DNA from 4 places in the Massilia genomosp. 1 genome. Region 3 is predicted to be linked to each of the others. Evidence: predicted binding sites of a transcription regulator. Region 3 holds the regulator's gene; each other region holds the start of a gene.
What was found. The regulator FNR, encoded in region 3, switches genes on or off when oxygen is low (the NO sensors DNR and NnrR bind a similar motif). The targets are predictions, from matches to a motif close to TTGATNNNNATCAA.
Positions count from the first base shown of each region.

Region 1 (4,210 bases), on a different contig from region 3:
CTTGCGCTTGCAGATGTCGGTCAACGTCTCGGCCGCCAACCTGCTCGAAGCCGATTTTGTCAGCACCGTGACGGCGCTGCTGAACCAGCACCGCATGGCGCCCGGCTGGCTGGAACTGGAAGTGACGGAAAGCGCGATCATGGAAAACCAGGGCACCGCGCTGGCCACCCTGGCCGCGCTCGACCAGGCCGGCGTGCGCCTGGCGATCGACGACTTCGGCACCGGCTACAGCAGCCTGTCGTACCTGCAGAGCATGCCGGCGCACGTGGTCAAGATCGACCAGAGTTTTGTACGCAACATGGCGGGCGGCGAGCGCAACCGCACGCTGGTGAACACCATGATTTCCCTCTCGCACGAGCTGGGCTTTCGCGTGGTGGCGGAAGGCATCGAAACCGATGACGTGCGGCAGTTGCTGCACGACCAGGGCTGCGACGAGGGCCAGGGTTACCTGTTCGCCCGGCCGCTCGCGCCCGAGGAGCTGTTCGCCTGGTGCGCCCGCGCACAGGCCAGTGCAGCGGCCAGCGAAGCGACCGCGCGCGCGCCGTGGAAGCCTATTTGCGCGGCGCCGGAGCCGGGGATGCATACTGCAACCTGACGACCCGCCCGCTGTGGTCCTCGACCAGGTAAATCGCGCCGTCCGGCCCCTGCTTGACATCGACCGGCGCGCCGGGCAACTGCTTCGGCTTGGGGCCCCAGTCGCTGATCAGTTCGATCATCTTGCCCAGCGGCGCGCCCTGCGCATCCGGCAGCAAGGCCACCAGCCGGCGCCCATTCGCGCGGTAACCGTGGTAGCCGATGATCAGGCTGTTCTTGTATTGCGCGGGGAACATGTCGGCCGTGTAAAAGGTCATGCCCAGCGGCGCCGCATGGGCCGGCAGCAGGCGCAGCGGCGCGCGGTAAGCGCCGCACTTGGCGTCTGGATACTCCGGGCTGGCCACATTGTTATCGTAGCAGTAAGGCCAGCCGTAGTTGCCCTTCGCCTCGATCAGGTTCAACTCATCGTGCGGCAAGTCGTTATCGTTCTTCAAGCCCTTCATGGCCGCCTGGAGCGCGTCGCGCGAGTTTTCGCCCTGCCACAAGGCTTGCGTGCCCGGGTGGACTGCCAGCGCCATCGAATTGCGCAGCCCGGTCGCATGGACTTCCCAGCTTTTGACGGTGCCGGCCGGCCATTGCATCCGATACTTGCGCAGCGCGCCCAGCGCGTTCGCCCCGCTCGCCTCAAGGCAGGGCTTGCCCGCATCCGGCGCCTTGCCATCCTTGCCTTCGCAATGGTCGCTGCCCGAACCGACATTCACATACAAGTCGCCCTTGGCGTCGAAGCGCATCGCGGTCAAAGGATGGCGCCCGAGGCCGGGCAGCGCCGGCGTGCCGGAATTGCCGCCGATAACATCCTTGACCGTGCCTTCGGGATCGCGCGGATCGAAGCGGAAGATGCGCTTGATCGCGCCCACATACACCAGGCCGTCGGGACCGAGCACGATGCCGTTGGGGCGGTCGAGTTTCTTCATCAGCAGGGTTTTCTGGAAACCCGCCGCACCCGGCTTGAGCAGCCAGACGCTGCCCTGGTTCGGCTGCCAGCCGCCCAGGTCGACCACCAGCACGCTGCCGTCGGCCATCGGCTGCACGCCGCGCGCGAACTTGAATCCCTGGCCGATGATGCCCGCGCAAAAACCGGGCGGCGTGCTGACCACCAGGCGTGGCGCGCCGCCGCAGGTGTCGGCGGCGGCGGCGCTGCCACCCATCAGGAGCATGGCGGCGGCCAGCGCCGGGCGAACAAGTGTGCGGGAGTGAAAAGGCGTCATGCGGGATCCAGTCAGAAAGGTGCTGGAATTATAGAGGATTGCATGCACGCGGCATTTCCAGGCGCATTACTTGAGCGTGCCCTCTATTAATGCTTTGGCAATTTTGATGTGCATCAATTTTTTTGGGGCGCGCGCATGCGATTCTGCATGCCTCCGGACGCATGCTGCGTCGCAACAAATTGCTGATGCCAATGTCGTCCGGAACACCTTGTCCGGATCGTACCGGACACCGATGCACCTTTTTTGGACGACTCCCCTATGAACAACAATGTAAAAGCCCACCTGCTTGGCGGCGGTATCGGCTCGCTTTCCGCGGCCGCGTTTATGATACGCGACGGTAATGTTCCCGGCGCAAACATCCGCATCTACGAAGCGGCCCCCCAGCTCGGCGGCAGCCTGGACGGCGCCGGTTCCCCCGAGCACGGCTACTCGCTGCGCGGCGGCCGCATGTTCACCTTCGATAACTACGAGTGTACCTGGGACCTGTTCAAGTCGATCCCCTCCCTCGCCGACGAAAACAAGAGCGTGTTCGACGAAACCGTCGACTTCAACGAACTGCACAAGTCGCACTCGCAAGCGCGCCTGGTCGACATGCGCCGCGCCATTGTGCCGGTCACCTCGATGGGCTTTTCGATGCACGACCGCGCCCAGTTGCTCAAGCTGAGCCTGGCCAGTGAAGACACGCTCGGCGCCGACACCATCAGCGACTGGCTCGACCCGGCATTTTTCGAAACCGAGTTCTGGTTCATGTGGGCCACCACCTTCGCCTTCCAGCCGTGGCACAGCGCGGTGGAATTCAAACGCTACCTGCACCGCTTCATGCTGGAGTTTTCGCGCATCGAAACCCTGGGCGGGGTGCGCCGCACGATCTATAACCAGTACGATTCGCTGGTGCGGCCCTTGCAGGCATGGCTGCAAGAGCAAGGCGTGCAATTCATCCTCGACTGCAAGGTGACCGATATCGGTCACGCCACGGTCGATGGCAAATTCGTCGTCACCGGCTTCGAGTGCCTGCATGCGGGCAACAGCGAGCACGTGGACGTGCCCGCCGGCGACCTGGTGTTCTTCCAGAACGGTTCGATGACCGACGCGTCCAGCCTGGGCAGCATGACCAGCGCCCCCGAAAAACTCGACAAGACCGACAGCCAAGGCTGGACCTTGTGGGAAAAGCTGGCCGCCGCGCAACCCGGCTTCGGCAATCCGGCCGCGTTCAACAGCAGTATCGCGGAATCGTACTGGGAGTCGTTCACGGTGACCTTGCAGGACCCGCGCTTCTTCGACAAGATGCAGGCGTTCAGCGGCAACGAAGCCGGCACCGGCGGCCTGGTCACGTTCAAGGATTCGAACTGGTTCATGTCGATCGTGCTGGCGCACCAGCCGCACTTTGCCAACCAGCCGGCCGGCGTGCAAGTGTTCTGGGGTTATGGGCTGTCGCCTGACCGGATCGGCAATTTTGTCGCCAAGCCGATGTCGGACTGCACCGGCGAAGAAATCCTGCGCGAGCTGTGCGGCCATTTGCGCTTCGATCTGGACGCGGTGGAAACAGCCAATTGCATCCCTTGCCGCATGCCCTACATCACCAGCATGTTCATGCCGCGCGTACACAGCGACCGTCCGCTGCCGGTGCCGAAGGAATCGAAGAACCTGGCCTTCATCAGCCAGTTCGTCGAGGTTGCCGATGACGTGGTGTTCACGGTGGAGTATTCGGTGCGCGCCGCCCAGATGGCGGTGTACGAACTGCTCGACATCAAACGCGAAGTGCCGCCGATTAAGCAGCACGATCACTCATTGAGCACACAGTTCGAGGCGCTGTTCAAGGCATTGAAATAAGCCCGGCCCGATTGTTCGCGCCTGTGTGCGAACAATCGGGCTTGCGCGCGCTCGGGAGCTAATTGACGCCGATCCAGTTGTCAGGGTGGTGGTACTTATACGTCCACAAAACAAGTTGCGAGAACTTCTCTTCGAACAAAGGTTCGAGATTGTCGACAAAGCGCGCGATTGCCGCCGCATCGGCCGGCGCCTTCGGTAGTGGGGCGCTTATCCTGATGATTCTGTCAGAATTACTAACGCGGCCTTCCGCACTGTAGTTTCCACGTTCGATCGTAACAGCCGTCATCGTAACGGAGCCGATCAGCGCATCCTCCGCGAACTGCACCTCGATCTGAAGATGGGTGGCGGATCCGTCAACCCCCGCCAGCAAAAACTGCGTCACGTCCGATCTGAACTTTTCCAGGGCGTCAAGCCACGTTTGCCATTTACCTTCCCTGTGATACTTGTTATAAAACGATAAGGAGTAGGTTTCCTTGATGAGTTCGGATAAGTACTTGGATTCCCTTTCATACGATGGCAACATCCCGGCGCGACCGAGTTCGCCGATCTCATGGTTCAGCTCGTCCGCCGCATAAGCA
Region 1 covers NZ_WHJF01000061.1:24,206-28,415, reverse strand. The annotation lists gene F1735_RS21030 (sensor domain-containing phosphodiesterase) at 1-595, shown strand, start outside; gene F1735_RS21025 (PQQ-dependent sugar dehydrogenase) at 552-1,802, opposite strand; gene F1735_RS21020 (oleate hydratase) at 2,061-3,632, shown strand; gene F1735_RS21015 (hypothetical protein) at 3,691-4,210, opposite strand, start outside.
Region 1: a site for FNR is predicted at 1,906-1,919, ahead of F1735_RS21020 (oleate hydratase). Genes of this name have one in related genera too.

Region 2 (4,210 bases), on a different contig from region 3:
CGTAAAGGCATCGATATCTTTGTCGCCAGTTTCCAGGTGATGCAACGCCCCGATCAAAGCGTGCTGACCATGAGCGTCTGGACCGAGGGCGTGTCGAGCTTGCTGCCGAAAACCGACATCGTGGCGCTGATCCGGCTCGATGGCAGTGGACAGCTGCTCGACACGATGATGCTGCCATGGGATGAGCTGGCAGACAAGACCAGCGCACTGAAACTGCTCGACGCCGGCTACCCGCCGCGTTATCGGACGACCGAGTTTCCGCCCAAGGCCGTGCGCGACACGCTGGCGGCCATCGCGCTGTAAGCACGCCGCAGCGCCAGCGCCAGGTTAAGCAGCAGCGCGCCGGCCGAGGCGAACATCGCCCCGGCGGCAGGACGCGCCAGCTGCGCCGGCCACCAGCAGGCCGCCAGCAGCAGGGCCAGGGCGGCCGCGTGCAGCCAGAACTGGCGCTGCGCCGCGCTGTCGGTGATGAGCGTCTTGATGGCCGGCGCGCGCTGGCCATCGGCGGCGCGCTCCTGCAGCTCGCGCCAGACCAGGAACGGCACGATCTTGTACAGCATGCCATTGATGGTCGAGTACAAAAAACCGACCAGCATCAGCACGCCCATGGCCAGGGTGCGGCCGTCGCCCGCCAGCTGCGACGGCAGCACCCACAGCGCCGCGCAGGCGAGCATGCTGGCCATCGCCAGGCGCCAGAACAGGGTCATGGCGTCGGCCTGCGGACGCTTGCGGCGCGCCAGCAGGCGCAGGGTCGCCAGCGTGAACACGGCGTAGGCGCCAAGAACCAGCGCGCCGGCCAGCGTGTCGATCCAGGCCAGGCGTGCGCGCAGCGCCGCAGCGCTCACGCTCCACAGCACCAGCAGCAAAAAGATCGCCACGCCGAGCACCTGCGCCAGCCGCTTGTGGTACAGCGGCGTGACCTGGAACATCGGCACCACCTGGAACGAGACACCGACCAGCAGCAGCCCGGCCCACCCGAACACACCCCACAGCGCATGCAGGTCGGTGACCAGCACCAGCGGCAGCGGCGTGGCCGCTCCCGGCCAGGCAAAGGCGCATGCCAGCAGCGCGCCGAGGCACACCGTGAGCACCAGGCTGCCGAGCGCCAGCCGGACGGTGGCCGTCATCGGGAGCGCGCCCGGCGGCGGCATCTGCCACAAGGCGACCGTGAGTGCGCCGACCAGCCACGCAAAGCCCGGCAGCAGCAGGACCAGCGCGAGCCGGAACAGCCAGGGCTGGGTGATCAGGAAGGCGCAGCACAAGGCCGCCGTGCCGCCCGCCAGCAGCGCATGCACGCCGGGCGCCAGCATGCGCGCGCGCGGCAGCGCGACGCCGGCCACCACCAGCAGGAGCTGGATCAAGGCGCCGGCCATGCTCATGCCCAGGGTGCCGAGGGTGAGCAGGTGGGTCAGCGCCAGCGTGGCGGGCGACCAGCGCGAAAGCAGCGCCGGCGCGCCCTGCCATAGCAGCAGCGCGGCGGCCAGCATTGCGCACACCGGGGTGGTGAGAAAGTAGCGCAGCACCGCGCCGAGCGGCGCCGATTGTTCGAGCGAGAGGGTGCGCTGCATGCGTCAGGCGAGCGGCACGCGGCGCCAGATGCGCACTTCGTACAGGTAGTCGGGCAGCGCGGAGGTGGCGTGGCCATAGCCGTTGTGCGCCAGGATGCGGTACAGCGGGCGCGGCTCGCGTTCGATCAGCATGCACAGGTGATCGCCCTCGGGCAGGCGGTCGAGCGCGTCGAGCACGCGTTCCAGCGGTTCGGGCGGCTCCAGGCCGCGCACGTCGATGTGGTGGGTTTGCGCGGTTGGCGCGGCGGCGTTCATGCGGCGCTGGCCATCTGGTCCATCGCCCCGAACGCCTGCATGGCCGCCACCAGCTTGTGGCAGCTTGGCGCCAGCACCCGCTCGATCATCGGATAGAGCACGCCTTCTTCCTTTTCGCTGTGCTGGTACAAGACGATGCCCAGCGTGTCGGCATGATTGAGGAACGCTTCGGTATCGCGCTCGCGCAGCGCATTCGACAAGCGCTGCGCCACGCCGCGGATGCGCAGGTGCTCGCTGCGCATGGCGGCGGTGGGGGCGCTGGCGGCGCCGATGGCGTTTTCGAACGCCGGAAAAACGATCCGCTCCTCGATCAGCAGATGCCGTTCGAGCGCGTGGCAGAAGGCGGCGAAGCAGTTGCCGGCCTCGCGCCACAGGCCCTTGCGCACAGCGCGGCGCGCGTCTGCGAACAGTGCGTCGCAGCGCACATGGTCGGCTTCGAGATAGCTTCCGATTGTGTCCATCGTGGTCTCCTGCTGTTTATGCATGGCGCCATTGTCGCCGCTTCGCAGTCTGGAAATCCTTGATGCAGGTCAAAGATTTCCGGACTGCCCCCGGGCTACAGTGCAGTCCCCACCTTACGACGAATGAACATGATGTCAAATTCTTCCGACGGCGCCGCGCCGCTCGAACTGGTGTGCCCTGCCGGCAGCCTGCCGGCCCTCAAGGCGGCCGTGGACAACGGCGCCGACTGCGTCTACCTGGGTTTTCGCGACGCGACCAACGCCCGCAATTTTGCGGGCCTGAACTTCGACGAAGCGGCCATCGAGCAGGGCATCGCCTACAGCCATGCGCGTGGGCGCAAGGTGCTGCTGGCGCTCAACACCTACCCGCAGCCGTCCGCCGGTGCCCTGTGGCGGCGCGCCATCGACCGCGCCGCCGGCGCCGGCATCGACGCCATCATCCTGGCCGACCCGGGCCTGATGCGCTACGCCGCCGAGCGCTATCCGGCGCTGCGGCTGCACCTGTCGGTGCAGGGTTCGGCCACCAATTACGAGGCCATCAATTTTTTCCATCGCCACTTCGGCATTGCCCGCGCCGTGCTGCCGCGCGTGCTGTCGGTGGGGCAGGTGGAGCAGGTTGTACGCAATACGCCGGTGGAAATTGAAGTCTTCGGCTTCGGCAGCCTGTGCGTGATGGTCGAAGGGCGCTGCGCGCTGTCGTCCTACGCCACCGGCGAATCGCCCAATACCCACGGCGTGTGCTCGCCGGCCAAGGCGGTGCGCTGGCAGCAAACGCCGGCCGGGCTGGAGGCGCGCCTGAGCGGCGTTCTGATCGACCGCTACGCCGATGGCGAGCAGGCCAACTATCCAACCCTGTGCAAGGGCCGTTTCGACGTCGCCGGCGAGCAGTTTTACGCGATCGAGGAGCCGGCCAGCTTGAATACCCTGGAACTGCTGCCGCAGCTGATCGAGCTGGGCGTCTCCGCCATCAAGATCGAAGGGCGCCAGCGCAGTCCCGCGTACGTGGCGCAGGTAACGCGCGTCTGGCGCGAGGCGATCGACCAGTACCGCGCCAGTCCGATGCGTTTTTCGGCCAGGCAGGCGTGGATGGCGGATCTGAACAAGGTGGCCGAGGGGCAGCAGCATACGCTGGGCGCCTACCACCGCTCATGGAAATAGGGGAGGCAGCATGATGAAACTGGCCCTCGGCCCGGTGTTGTACTACTGGCCGCGCGATACGATGATGGCGTTCTACGACACGGTGGCGGCAAGCCCGGTCGATATCGTCTACCTTGGCGAAACGGTGTGCTCGCGCCGCCATGAGCTGCGCCTGCCCGACTGGCTGTCGCTGGCCGCCATGCTGGCCGACGCCGGCAAGGAAGTGGTGCTGTCGACCCAGGCGCTGCTCGAGTCAAGCAGCGACCTGACCAACCTGCGCAAGCTCACCTCGAACGGGCGCTTTGCGATCGAAGCGAACGACATCGGCGCCGTACACTGCCTCGACGGCGGCGTGCCGTTCGTGGCCGGCCCGCACCTGAACCTGTACAACGAAGACAGCGTGGCGCTGATGGCGCAACTGGGCGCGCGGCGCTGGGTCATGCCGCTCGAAATGGGGCGCGCCGCGCTGGCGGCGATGCAGCAAAGCCGGCCGAAGGGGCTCGAGACCGAGGTATTCGCGTATGGCCGCATGCCGCTGGCGTTTTCGGCGCGCTGCTTTACGGCGCGCCACCGCAACCTGGGCAAGGACGATTGCCAGTTCAGCTGCATGGCCCATCCAGACGGGCTGGAACTGTACACGCGCGACGCCGACACCTTTTTGATCCTCAACGGCACCCAGATCCAGTCGCACCTGGTGTACAACCTGCTGGGCGAGCTGGCGGTATTGGCGTCGATGGGCGTGGACGTGCTGCGCATCAGTCCACAGGCGCAGCATACCGAGGCCGTGCT
Region 2 covers NZ_WHJF01000098.1:13,354-17,563, forward strand. The annotation lists gene F1735_RS26525 (DUF1444 family protein) at 1-303, shown strand, start outside; gene F1735_RS26530 (permease) at 240-1,568, opposite strand; gene F1735_RS26535 (DUF2249 domain-containing protein) at 1,572-1,823, opposite strand; gene F1735_RS26540 (hemerythrin domain-containing protein) at 1,820-2,284, opposite strand; gene ubiU (ubiquinone anaerobic biosynthesis protein UbiU) at 2,417-3,442, shown strand; gene ubiV (ubiquinone anaerobic biosynthesis protein UbiV) at 3,453-4,210, shown strand, end outside.
Region 2: a site for FNR is predicted at 2,344-2,357, ahead of F1735_RS26540 (hemerythrin domain-containing protein). Genes of this name have one in related genera too.

Region 3 (4,210 bases):
AAGCAGGGCAAGGCGATCAACCAGGACTTGCGGCGCGACCGCGTGGCCAGCGCCATGCGCCTCGCTTTCGACGCGCATTATGACCCGGCCAGCGAAAAGCTGGCGGGGATGTTGAGCAGCGGCGGGCAGCCCTTGAACGCGCCGTTCAGCATTCATCTGGCGCACGCCACCCAGCCCGAAAAGGACCGCAAGATCGATGTGATCCCGGACGCCGGCGGGCGGTTTTCGGTGGCGCTGCCGATGCTCGAGCGCGCGCGCTGGCAGGTGGTGGTCGAAGGCGGCAAGCGCGACTGGCGCCTGGCCGCAGCCTGGCACTGGCCGCGCGAGCAGGCGCTGGCGATCAAGGCCGACGTCCAGCAAGCAACAAACTAAACGGGGGAGTGTCGATGCGTCTTGCGATGAAAGTACTGTGGCCCGCCTTCCTGGCGGCGATGCTGGCCGAAGGCTGTTTCTTTGCGATGTTCGATCCGCGCGAAGAACTGCACATGGGGCAATTGGCCTTGACGCCGATGGCGGTGTACACGATCGGCTTTTTCTTCTTCTGGATTTTTTGCGCGCTGGCCAGCATGCTGACCTATTATCTGGTGGTGGTGCCGGACGATCCGCATCCGCCGTTCTAGCAACGGCACCGTCCTGACAGCTCGCCCGTGGCTCGGCTATCATGCTCGCCTGGACGCAACCGGGACGGCAAGGATGATCAGCGAGAAAAACTGGGACGCCGCCTTCGGCGATTTCTATCTGCACGACTGTGCGGTGCGCAGCAAGCATGCCTTTTCGTTTGCTTGTATCGAAGCAGTGGACGACTTTGCCGTGGAAGAACCGAACAAGCGGATGGTGAATGTCTTCACCGATACCGGAGAAATCGATTACAAGGAATACACGGGATTCGCTTGGCCTTTTCTGGCCGTTGCGCGCCAGCCGCTGGAGCAGGCGGTCATGGTCGGCGCGCGTGGCGGCGTCGCCGTCCTCGGCAGCGGTCAACGCGGCATGGAAGCGGCAATCCCGATGGGTAGCGCTACCGCTGCGCTCGTTACCTCCGTAAACGCGCTCGCCACCATCGACGGACTGGTCTACGCAGCGGGTCCCTGGCGCGCGGTGTGCCGCAGGACCGCGTGCGGTGTCTGGGAAAGCCTGGCAGGCCGGGACACGCTGCCGGAACCGGAGCGAGACGCTCACGGCTCGAATGATGAGGGCTTCGACGTCATCGATGGCTTCAGCGCCCGGGACATCTACTGTGCGGGAGGCAAGGGCGACGTCTGGCGCTTCGACGGCGTGCGCTGGCACCAGTGCCGCGTACGGGTCGATCAGCATATCCAGGCGATCTGCTGCGCCGGCGACGGCTATGTCTACATCGGTTTGCAAGGCGGGGGCATTTTGCGCGGGCGCGAGAATTTGTGGAAGCTCATTCAAAAAACGACGCTGGCACGGCCCTTCAACGATATGGTGTGGTTTGCGGACAAGGTCTGGTGTAACTCCGACGACGGGCTCTGGACCATCGGGAATGGCAAGCTGGCGGACGCGGACGTCCCGCCGGAGGCGCGCCACCGTTCGCGTGTTCTGGCGGTGGGAGATGGCGTGATGCTGTTCGCCGGCAGATATGGCGCCGTGGTCTTCGATGGCAAGGAGTGGACACCGCTCGTGCCCGACGCCCCCTGACAGGCCGTTGAGCGCACTGGCATTGAACTATACTGTCGCGCTAGTGTCCAATCAACAACTCGAACCACGGCAGAATGGAACACCCGGATGATAAACATCGATATTCCAACTTCCAACAAGCAAGTTTTCTTGATCGGCATGCTGTTCGCGGTGCCGCTCCTGCTCACCACGGGCTTCTATTTCCTGACCCCGCATACAACAACCCCGACGGCGACGGAAACCGGCTTTGTCAGCGGCATGCTGATTGCATCGGCATTGCTGGGGCTGCTTGTATGCACAAGCATGTTCATCCGTCACTCGGTCGAGCTGACAGCCGATGCACTGGTCATCAAGCATGCCTTCTACACCTTCAGGGTCGAGCGCGCCTGCATCCAGGGGGCGGTCATCACGCGCAGTGGCGATATGAGCAGCCTGGCGATGTCGACCAAAAGAAACGGCATTGCCGCCTTCGGCTACTATTCGGGCTGGTTCAAGGTGGCACACGGGGAGCGGGCGTTTATGGCCATTTCGGGCGCGCCGGTTGTCATGCTGCGTTTCACGGGCCATCCAAAGTGCGCGCTGCTGGCCGTGAGCGGCAGCGCCACCCTCGAAGCCGAGCTTGCCGCCTGGCTGCGGGAGGGATCAGGCGCACCGGCGCAGGGTGGCGCCGGCCCGTAACGCGGCCGGCTCACGCCATCGGGCTGCACTGCTCGGTGCCGGCGGCCAGCGCCTTGAGCATGGCCGGGTCGAGCAAGCTCAGTTCGCGCTTGTCGACGCTGATCCAGCCCTGCTTTTTAAAGCGCGACAGCAGGCGGCTGATGCTTTCGATGGTCAGCCCCAGGTAATTGCCGATATCTTCGCGCGACATGCGCAGCTGGAAGCTGGTGGCCGAGTAACCGCGCGCCGCGTAACGCGCCGACAGGTTGACCAGGAATACGGCAAAGCGCTGCTCCGCCCGCATATTTCCCAGCAATAGCATGACATTTTGCTCGCGCGTGATTTCCTGGCTCATGATGCGGTGGAAATGGCGCAGCAGGGTCGGCACTTGGCCGAACAATTCTTCCAGGCGCGCGAACGGGATTTCGCACACTTCGCTGTCTTCCAGCGCGACCGCGTCGCAATGGTGGCGGTCGCCGCTGATGGCGTCCATCCCCAGCAGTTCGCCGGCCATCTGGAAACCGGTAATCTGCTGCTCGCCGTTGGCGTTGACCTGGTAGGTCTTGAAGTGGCCGAAGCGGATCGCGTACAGGTTGCGGAACGGCTCGTCCATCTGGTACAGGCGTTCGTCGCGCAACAGGCGGCGGCGCTTGCCGATAATGTTGTCGAGCCGGGTGATATCTTCGCTGTCGAGTCCCATTGGTAGGCACAGCTGATGCATGCTGCATCCTGCGCAGCTTGCCTTGAGTGCGGCGACGTTCAGCATGGCTGCCGGAACGAATGGGAGAGGCTGAGGCATAGGGTCTGACGGTTTGTGGCTTGAGCCGTATGATACCCCACAGCGACTCCGGCGCACAGGCGAATACCGGAACAGATGGGGCTGTTTGCCCGATACAGATGCGTGTTTTCCCTGCCGGGCATGCATTTTGCGCATTTGCGTTGTGCATGTCTTAACAAGGCAATCCATACCCCTGCGCATGGTGCGGCGCCGGCCTCAGCGCGGGCGGAAACGCACGTCGACCGTCGACACGTCGCCGCTGATCTTGGCTTTCTTGGGTTTCTTGGGTTTTTTCAGCACCTCGCCGGCGGTGTTGGTGAGGGGTACCCTGTGTTCCGGCGAGAAACCAGGCTCCTCGATGCGTTCCAGGGTTTGCTTCGTCAGAATTTCGATGGCGGCGAGCAATTGCACCTCATCCGCGCAGACCAGCGAGACCGCTTCGCCCGAGGCCCCCGCGCGGCCGGTGCGGCCGGTGCGATGGATGTAGTCTTCGGCCACGATCGGCAGGTCGAAATTGACCACCTGCGGCAAGTCGTCGATATCGAGCCCGCGCGCGGCCACGTCGGTCGCCACCAGGATCTTCGCTTCGCCGGCCTTGAAACGCTCGAGCGCGCGCAGGCGCGCCGGTTGCGGCTTGTCGCCGTGAATCGAATCGGCCGCGACGCCCTGCGCCTGCAAGGTCTCGACCAGCTGGTCCACGCCCTTGCGCGTCTTGACGAACACCAGCACCTGGCCCCAACGGTGCTTTTTAAGCAGGTACAAGAACAGTTCCGGCTTGCGTTTTTTGTCGACCGGCACGACCCACTGGCGGATGCGCTTGACGGTGCTGTTGCGCGGGCTGACCTCGATGCTCAAGGGGTCGCTCAGCAGCTTGCCGGCCAGGGCGCGGATCTCGTCCGAAAACGTGGCTGAAAACAGCAGGGTCTGGCGTTTTTTCGGCAGGGCGGCGAACACGGCGTCGAGTTCGCGCGAAAACCCCAGGTCGAGCATGCGGTCGGCTTCATCGAGCACCAGGGTTTCGAGCTGGTCGAACTTGAGCGCGTTCTGGCGGTACAGGTCGAGCAGGCGGCCGGGAGTGGCCACCAGCACGTCGAGTCCCTTGCGCAGCTTCATCATCTGCGGATTGATGCTCACGCCGCC
Region 3 covers NZ_WHJF01000090.1:11,553-15,762, forward strand. The annotation lists gene F1735_RS25555 (FixH family protein) at 1-372, shown strand, start outside; gene F1735_RS25560 (hypothetical protein) at 399-620, shown strand; gene F1735_RS36800 (hypothetical protein) at 694-1,656, shown strand; gene F1735_RS25570 (hypothetical protein) at 1,786-2,313, shown strand; gene fnr (fumarate/nitrate reduction transcriptional regulator Fnr) at 2,324-3,091, opposite strand; gene F1735_RS25580 (DEAD/DEAH box helicase) at 3,287-4,210, opposite strand, start outside.

Region 4 (4,210 bases), on a different contig from region 3:
CGCGATGCCTTCCTCCAGCGCGTGCGCAAGGAACGCGCGGCCGACGGCGCCGACGGGGCGGAGGAGTTCACCATCAAGCCGCCCGGGCGCCGTCCTTCCTACACGGTGGTCACCTTCGTGGAGCCGGAAGTGCGCTGGGCCGCCACGCTCGGCTACGACCTGTTCACCAATCCGCTGATCGTCGACACGCTCGACGAGCTGCGCGACACCGGCAAGCTGTTCACCTCGGGCTTGCCGATTTCCTTCATTTCGGGACCGGGCCGCACCGGGCTCGGCATGCGCCTGCCGGTCTACCGGCCGCATGCGCCGACCGCGACCGTTGCGCAGCGGCGCGCCGCTTATCTGGGCACGGTCGGGATCGCCTTCAGCGTGCAAAAGCTGGTGCAGGGCGTGATCGACGAAGTGCCGATCAAGAATGTGCGCATGATGCTGGTCGATAACGCCATCGGCCCGGACATGCTGCGCGGGCGCGTGCTGTTCGACAGCGGCGGCGGCGACGAAACGTCCCTGCCCGCCGTGCTGGGGCCGGAACGCTTCCACGCGACCTTGCCGATCGACTTCAACGGCCGCCAGTGGGACGCCACCTTCAGCGTCGCCGCGACCGAGCTGTACACGGGCTTCGAGGAATTCGCGCCGTGGCTGGCGATGATGGCCGGCTCGGTCAGCTCGATGCTGTTGTACGCCCTGTTCCATGCGCTGACCTCGTCACGGCGGCGCGCCATCAAGATGGCCAAGGGCATGACGCGCGAACTGCGCGACAGCCAGGCCAAGCTGCAACTGTCGCACCAGAACCTGCGCCGCCTGGCGGCCCACGCCGACCAGATCAAGGAAGGCGAGCGCAAGCGCATCGCGCGCGAAATCCACGACGACCTCGGCCAGAACCTGCTGGCGCTGCGCATCGAAGCGGACATGCTCAGTTCGCGCACGCGCGAGCGCCATCCGCGCCTGCACGCGCGCGCGCGCTCGACCTTGCAGCAGATCGACGCCACCATCAAGAGCGTGCGCCAGATCATCAACGACCTGCGCCCGAACGTGCTCGACCTGGGGCTGTCGGCGGCGGTCGAGTGGCAGATCGCCGAATTCAAGCGCCGCACCGGCATTGCCTGCGAACTGATCGACGAACCGAAGGAAGTGGCGCTCGGCGACCATGCGGCCACGGCCTTTTTCCGCATCCTGCAAGAATCGCTGAGCAACATCGTGCGCCATGCACAGGCCAGCCGGGTCAGGGTCGAACTCAAGCTGGGCGGCAACCGCCTGTCGATGACCGTCAGCGACAACGGCATCGGTTTGCAGGCCGGCGAACGGGCCAAGGTCGGCTCGTTCGGCCTGGTCGGCATCGAGGAGCGCATCAGCATCCTCGGCGGCTCGTTTTCCATCACCAGCGATAGCGGCGGAGGGACCACAGTCTGCGTGAGCGTCCCTTTGCACAATGAGCCCGCACGTGGCCACGCCACCGCTGCGTCCAGCAAAAATGAAACGCATGCCGCGTTTGTCTGATGACGACGGGCATTGTCCTAAACAGATTCCTCCTCGATGGCTTGCGGCACAGTCAGTGCATCCGCGATGCGCTAGGAATATCCCCGAGTAATGCTTGAGCAAAGTCAACAAGTCGGCAGCGGACCGGCGCAACATCCTCAAACAGTAACGGAAATCAATGTAATCGGGCAATTGATTGACCGAAAGAAAGAAAGGAGACAGGCAGCTTGTAGTACCGGTAACACCCGCAAGTCCAAACAGGGAATGTAGTCACATAAACCAATCACAACTCTATAAAAGAGGCCTAATCATGATGACCAACGACGCAATCAAAGCAATTTCGGAACTCGATCTGGACCCGATCAAATTCAAGCTCACCCATGCCGAATCCGGTGAAGGCTGGTCGCAGGAAAAAGCCGATGCGGTGGAAGTGGAATATCGCCGCTTCCTGTACCTGATGAAGGCATTCCCGGAAGACGAAACCGCGCCGATGATCGAAGTCGACATCTTCTGGCACTACCATATTCTGGACACCATGAAGTACGCGAAGGATTGCGAGCACGTGTTCGGCTATTTCCTGCATCACTATCCGTATGTGGGCATGAGCGGCGAAGAAGAAGATACGCAGCACCTGCAGGACTGCGGCAACCGCATGCGCGACCTGTATGAAAGCAGCTTCGGCGAAGTCTATGGCGCCCGCGCCGCCGCCTGGTGCACGCGTGCCGTGGAAGAGACGCCGCTGCAGGCAGGCGGCGCGCAATCGGCATGGTGTACCCGCACTGCGGAAGGTGAAACGGCGGTAGCGGCCGGCGCCAAAGCCGCATGGTGTACCCGGACCAATGCCGAAGCAGCCAAAGCCGCATGGTGTACCCGGACTACCACCGGTAGCGCTGCCTCGGCTTGGTGTACGCGCACCGTATCGGCCGACACCAAAGCCGCATGGTGTACCCGTACTACCACCGATAGCGCAAAGTCCGCCTGGTGCACGCGCACTGCAACGCCGGAAGCGAAAGCCGCCTGGTGTACGCGCACTACCACCGACAGCGCAAAATCGGCATGGTGTACGCGCACTGCAACGCCGCAAGCAACATCGGCCTGGTGTACCCGCACTGCGACGCCGCAAGCAACATCGGCCTGGTGTACCCGCACTGCGACGCCGCAAGCAACATCGGCCTGGTGTACGCGCACCAGCGCAAAGGCAGTGAAATCGGCATGGTGCACCAGGGCCATGCCAGCGGCTGTGCAATCGGCCTGGTGCACGAGGGTCTCGGGCGAGCCTATGGTTGTGACCGCCGCCACATCGGACCTGCTGCTATCGATCAGCAAGGGCGTGGCGCAGTCGGCTTGAACAAGTCAGGCTACGCCGGACGCCGGCAATGAGTAATGCCTGGCCGCTCGCGCAGCCTGCGCCACGGCCCGCGCAAGAGTACTAAACCAGAAAGGTAAGGCCGATGCGCTGCAACGCGGACCGGCATTGGCATCCCAAGGGGCACATGGTGCCCCTTTTCTTTTGGCTCGCCTCAGGTGTTGAGATTGATGCTCACTGCCGGCACACCCATCATGGCGCGCAATTCCCGGATACTGAAATCGCTGATCTCATGCATGCGCAACAGGATGGTCGCGCCGATCGGCAACGTGCGGTGGCGGATTTTACTGATTACGGGTGGCGCAACTTCGAGCGCGCGCGACAGGGCCGCATCGTTCTTGAGCTGCAAGCGTTCGATGATAGCGTCGAGCACCTTGTTCGGATCGTAAGTCGGTTCTTCAGGAAATCTGCGATTGGTCATGAATTTAAGTCTCTCGAAATTCGCGCCCGTGGCATATTCGCCAGGGCACTATCTTTACAGTCGATTAGTAAGCGGTGATGGCAAAAACAGTCTGAATATGCGGCTGCTTAGGCATGGGCTTGCATCATACACCTAAGTGTTGACATTCGCTCAACCAACAGAACTTAAACTCAATACACTTTGTATTTAAGGCAATATTTGGTGAGAATGTGTCCGGCGTGCGGCGCGCCGCGCGGGCGCAAACAGCCAGTACAGGGCAATCTGCGTGGCCAAACAACTGTAGTTGGTGGGAATCAGATAGAATTCGATGAGCAAGCGCTCACTATCGGCGCGGACAAGGTGCCAGCCGAGCTGGCGGCGGATCTCGTCGGGCGGCGGCGGCGGGCGACGCGCGCCCTCGCGCCGGGCCATATAGGCGCGTACTTGTTCCTTGGATGGCTGGATGATCCGATGTGGCACGGCGGTAGGCACGGCGGTAGGCACAGCGGTAGGCACAGCGGTAGGCATGGCGGTGAGCACAAGTGAGCAATGGAGAGACGACATCGCACACAATACGACCAAGCCGCGCCCAGAACTTGATGGCTGTCAAACGAGCGCGGGAATTGGCCCATTGACAGCCGGGTTTCTGCCTATTTCTTCTGGCTTGCCAGGTACAAAGCCTTGGCATCCTGATGCGCGCGGTCCACGGTGCGCATGGCTTCCTTCTCGTCATGCTCGACGAAAAATTCGGCATCCTGCGCTTTCACGACCAGCTTGATCGCGGCGGCATCGCTCAGGTTGTACTTTTCGGTGATCAGGGTGGTTACTTCATCAAGATATTCTTCGTAGGTCATCGCGCTTCCTTAGTGAGGACCGTCATTTTACCAGCGCCATCGCCGCCACCGCCGGCGCCACTTGCGGATAACGCAGGCGCATGCCCAGTTCCTGCTTGATGCGCTGGTTGCTCA
Region 4 covers NZ_WHJF01000048.1:25,344-29,553, forward strand. The annotation lists gene F1735_RS18260 (sensor histidine kinase) at 1-1,497, shown strand, start outside; gene F1735_RS18265 (glycine-rich domain-containing protein) at 1,790-2,824, shown strand; gene F1735_RS18270 (hypothetical protein) at 2,997-3,263, opposite strand; gene F1735_RS18275 (hypothetical protein) at 3,450-3,734, opposite strand; gene F1735_RS18280 (hypothetical protein) at 3,893-4,096, opposite strand; gene F1735_RS18285 (SDR family oxidoreductase) at 4,119-4,210, opposite strand, start outside.
Region 4: a site for FNR is predicted at 1,592-1,605, ahead of F1735_RS18265 (glycine-rich domain-containing protein). Genes of this name have one in related genera too.